One region of the Hymenobacter sp. UYAg731 genome, then DNA from elsewhere that is predicted to be linked to it. Evidence: riboswitches for the same ligand, from Rfam matches in the RefSeq annotation. Region 1 holds a riboswitch; the other holds the start of a gene.

The links. A riboswitch is a leader RNA that binds a small molecule or an ion and turns the genes downstream of it on or off. The one in region 1 is predicted to bind cobalamin.
Region 2: another riboswitch for cobalamin. It lies ahead of ACVWYF_RS18540 (acyl-CoA thioesterase); the one in region 1 lies ahead of ACVWYF_RS22130 (TonB-dependent receptor plug domain-containing protein).

The regions. Positions count from the first base shown of each region.
Region 1 is NZ_JBSSEC010000010.1:65,692-68,136, reverse strand. Features, by position in the region: gene ACVWYF_RS22130 (TonB-dependent receptor plug domain-containing protein) at 1-1,321, opposite strand, end outside; cobalamin riboswitch at 1,483-1,697, opposite strand; gene ACVWYF_RS22125 (transporter) at 1,782-2,445, opposite strand, start outside.
Region 2 is NZ_JBSSEC010000006.1:115,287-117,731, reverse strand. Features, by position in the region: gene ACVWYF_RS18545 (putative sulfate/molybdate transporter) at 1-316, shown strand, start outside; gene ACVWYF_RS18540 (acyl-CoA thioesterase) at 717-1,151, opposite strand; cobalamin riboswitch at 1,298-1,521, opposite strand; gene ACVWYF_RS18535 (MDR family MFS transporter) at 1,605-2,445, opposite strand, start outside.

The DNA of each region.
Region 1 (2,445 bases):
AGGTGCGGGCCGCGCTGGCCTTGAAGGTGAGCGACTGAGCGGCGGAGTAGCTAAGGGAATCAAGGGCTGGGCCATTCGTCCACACGTCCCACTCCAGCCCGGCAGTGGGCGTGAGGGGGTTGCCTTGGGGCAGGGCGGCCTGGCGCAGGTTGGCCGTGAGGCGCAGGCGGGGCTGCGGGTCGTAGCGAAACAGCGCGAAGGCAGCGGCGCGGTTCTCGGTGGTCAGCGGGCTGGCGTATTCACGGAAGGTGGTGCTGAAATGCTGCACTTCGGCCCCGAGGCGCAGAGAGCCGCGCGTGCCCACGGCGGCCGTGTATTCGGCCTGGCCCTGGGTGGTCCGCACCCGCGAGTCGCTCGTGATGCTGATGTCGTGGTAGTTCAGCACGTCCTCAAACGCGGCGGCGCGCACCAGCCACTGCGCCCGCGCCGAAGCCTGGTGGCGGTAGCTGAGCACCAGCCGGCGGCTCTGGTCGAACTGCTCGGCACGGCGGTTGAGGCCGGTGGCGGCGGGCTGCACTTCACGGTCGGTATCGGTGAACCAGGCGCTGGCCGTGAGCTGGCCGGCCGGGCCCACGCGCAGGGCCACTTCGGGGGCCAGGCTCCACTGGTGGCGCAGAGCGGCCCCGGCCAGCGTGTGCCGCACCGGCCCGCCAAATTCCTGGGTGGTGTAGGGGTAGTTGTTGAGGGCCTGGCGGTAGCTGGCGGCCACGCGCACGGCCACGGCGGTGCTGGCGGTACTCACCTCGGCGCTGCCGCCGCGTAGGCCGAAACTGCCGGCATCGGCCTGCACGCTGCCCCGCAGGCCGGGCCGCCAGTCGGGCGCGGTATTCAGAAGCACAGCCCCGCCGATGGCCCCGCTGCCGTAGAGGGCGGCGCTTGGGCCGGACTGCACGGCCAGGCGGGTGTTGGCCCCCACGGGCAGCAACGCGAAATCGTTCTGACCTAGGGTGGGCAACATGATGTTCAGGCCGTTCCAAAGCACGGCCGTTTGCTGGGCCGAGGTGCCCCGGATACTGATGGAAGCCAACTGCCCCGGCCCGTAACTCTTGATATACAGCGGGGTGCGGTCTTGCAGCAGCTCGGCTACGGTGCCGTCGCGGTACTGGCTCAGGGTGGCCGAATCGGCTTCGTAGTGCCGGCTGCCGGTGGCAAACCGCTCGGGGCCCACGGCCCGCACGTTCACTTCAGCCAGCCGGTGCAGCCGCCGGCTGAGCCGGGCCGAATCGGGCGGCACGGCGCGCAGCGACTGAGCTTGGGCCACACCGGTACCGGCCAGTAATCCGCAGACTACCGCCAACCAGTTGAGTAAAAGACAACGCATCCGAATCAAATTTTCGATTAAGAAAATTCGATTCAAAATCTACCGAAAGCCTTCTTCAGATGAAGAAAACCAGCGCCAGACCGAGGCCGAAAAACAGGGGGTAAGGTGGCTGCCCGAAGGCCGCCGCTGCTCTCTTTCTCCATTCGTCCTCCGCGAATGCTGAACCTGTGAATGTCCGGGCAGGTCTCCTGGCTTGCTTCGCCGAGCGGGCCGCCTTCCCATTTATTCAGTTGAAAATCAACTAGTAAACAGTGGCATTCGTGGCCCGCCCCGATGTGAAGCGTACAGTTGCGGGGACAGCTCCGGCATTGAACCGGATTCCCTTTTCAGCCGCGCCCCGCGATTGGGGTCTGGCACCTTGACGGGGCAAAGGTAGGGCGCGTAGCGTGGACTCTGCGAGACCGCGTTCCGGTGGGGCGGCCATTACAAGGCGCGGACTCGCAGAGTCCACGCTACAACCTCACCGTCGGAAGCTCATCCCGATAAAATATTCGCGGTCCACGGAGTTGGTGATGGGCTGGTGGGTGCCGAAATCGAGCTGCACGTTGTCGCTCACGTCGAGCTGGGCCCCGGTATTGATGGAGCTCAGCCAGGAGGACTGGCGCACATCGCGGTAGCCCACCAGCTCCGCGAACACCTGAATGAGCTTACTGAACTGATAGTCAGTGGTGAACGTGGGCGTGAGCTGGAGGTAGTGCGAGTGGGTTTCGCGGTCCCAGTACACCTGCGTGGCCACCTGCCCGCCAATGCTCCAAGGCTTGTTGAGCTGATACACCACGGGCAGCACGGCCCCGTATTCCACGGCTCCATCGCCGCGCGGGCCGCCGGTGGGCAGGGTGGCGTAGCCAATCAGGCCCAGGGCCCAGCGGCTGTTGTCGTCGCCCACCAGCGTGTGCTTCAGGCGCAGGTTCAGGTCACCGAGGCCCCGGAATACGGCCGTCTGGCTGGGGTCGGCATCGTCGTAGTTGCGGGTGTCGGTGTAGGAATCGAGGCCCACTTGCAGGTCGGTCCGGTTGGTGAGGCCGATTTTCGCCAGGGCGTGGTTGATGTACCAGTCGTGCCCGTAGGCCGTGCCCTCGCGGCGCGTGAGCAGGCGCAGGGCATCGGTTTCGTACTGAAAGTGG
Region 2 (2,445 bases), on a different contig from region 1:
TGGGGCGCGCACGGGCGGCTCGGTGGTCATTTATGGCAGCATCTTTCTGGTGATGGGGCTGTTTTTCAGCCAGGGCTTTGCCGAGGTGGTGCAGATTTTTCCGCTGCCGGTGCTGGGCGTGCTGCTGCTGTTCGAGGCGCTGTCATTGGCCACATTGCTGCGCGACGTGAGCACGAGCCGCGCCGATTTGTTAGTGGCGCTGCTGGTGGGGCTGCTCTGCGCCGGCCTGCCGTATGGGTATTTGGTGGGCTTGATTGTGGGCACGGCCATTTACTACGCCATGCAGCGCGGCTGGGTGGGGCTGGGGAAGCACTAGCCCCGCTGGCCCACCCCAAACTATGGGCGGTGGTTTGGGGCTTAAACCCGCCTCCCATAGTTTGGGGTGGAGGAATTAAGGCGAAAATCAGCCAGCCATAATTTGGGGTGACGGGTTTTGGTCCCAAACGCACCAGCCATAGTTTGGGGTGGCGGGCTTGGGCTTAAAACCGGCCAACCCAAACTATGGAAGAAGAATTTAGCGCCAAACCCTGCTCCCATAGTTTGGGGTGGGTTGTTTTGGCCTTGCAGATGGTGTTCGCTGGTAGGGCCACCTTTAGCTCCAAACCCAGCCCTACCAACGTTGGTAAGGCCATTTTTGGCCCCAAGCCCATCGTTACCAACGTTGGTAGGGCAGGAATTAAGACCAAATGTGGTCCTACCAATGTTGGTAAGGCCCGCTATGAGGCCAAAGGTGGCGTTACCAGCGTTGGTGAGGCCGACGGTTCTTCGGCGAGAATCCGCACGGGCTGCTTGTGCTCGTCCACGGCCACGAAGGTGAACAGGCCGGTCACGGCCTTGTGGCGGTCTTCGGAATACATCTGCTCCACAAATAGCTCGACGCGCACTTTGAGGCTGGTACGGCCGACGTGCTCGATGTTGGCCACCAGCTCCACCAGCGAGCCGCCGGGAATGGGGTGCGTAAAATCGACCCGCTCGGAAGACACGGTCACCATTTTCAGGCGCGAAAAGCGGGTGGCGGCGATGAAGGCCACCTCATCCATGAGCAGCAGCGTGGTGCCACCGAACAGGGTGTCGTAGTGGTTGGTGGTGTTGGGGAACACGGCTTTGAAGATGCGCGTTTCGGCGCGGGCAATGCGGTCGGCAAGAAGCATGGGCAACGGGGTGAGGGGTGAGAAACGGCCTCCGTTTGCATTCAAGCCCCTTATTGCCAAAGCCCGCCACCGGCCGCACGCCGCCCCGGCCGCGCCCCAGGCGCGGCGGCACGGCACCGCCGATGCCAGCCCCAAAGCGCGAGGGCAGCATCACTCGGCGGCCGGCAGGTCTCCTGACTTATTTCGGGCCGGCCCCGCCCTTCTCGGCCCGGTTTCAGGGGGCCAATGGGCATGCGTGGAGCCACCGGCTCCGGCTGGTGAAGGCCGGGAAACTCACAGTAGCGCGTCTGTTCGGGAGTTGCACCCGATTCCCTTTTAATCTTTACCCCGGCCGAAACCGGGGTTAAAAACCGTCCGCTGATTAAAGGAAATCAAACCGAGAACCAACGCGGCGAAGGTACGGGCGGAACGCTGAAACGAGTAGGGGCAAGCCCTCCGGGTACGACCCCGCCCCTACTCCGCCAGGGCCGGCGCGTTCTCATTGGCCTTGCGCAGCGGCAGCTCCGGCACCAGCAGCGTGAGCAGCAGGCCGCCCACCACCAGCAAAATATCCACCACGTACACCCGCCGAATGGCCGTGGCGAAGGCCGCCCGCACCGCCGGGTCGGCCGCGCCGGCGGTGGTGGTGGGCACGGCCGGCCCTTCCGCCACTACCGCCGGGCCGGCGGCGGGGCGGGACTGCGCAACGGCCGGCAGGCTGTGGGCCAGCGTGAAGGCCAGCACCGCGCCCAGGGCCGAGGCGGTGAGCGCCCCGCCAATTTGCCGAAAAAACTGGCTGGCCGAGGTGGCCTGGCCCATGAGGGCGGGCACGGTGGCGTTCTGAATGGCCAGGGTGTAAAGCGGCATCGTTGGCCCAAGGCCCAGGCCGCACACGGCCAGATAGAGGAGCACTTGGTAGTACTGCACGGTGGGCGGCATGGTGGCCAGCAGGCTCAGGCCCACCAGTAGCAGTACGAGGCCGCCCAGCATCCAGCGCTTGTAGTGGCCGAAGCGCGACACCATCTGGCCGGCCAGCATCGAGCCCGTGACCACGCCCAGCGACAGCGGCATGAGGCTGGCCCCGGCCCGCGTGGCCGACTCGCCCAGCACGTTCACCATGAACAGCGGCTCGAAAATGATAACGCCCAAAAACGCCCCGCCCATGCAAAACAGCGCCGCGTTGGCCGTGCGGAACACCGGGTTTCGGAACAGGCTGAAGTTGAGAATGGGGTTCTCGTGCCGCAGGCTGCGCACCACAAACAGGCCCAGCGCCACCAGCGCCCCGGCCAGCAGCCCCAGCGTGAGCGCGCCCGAC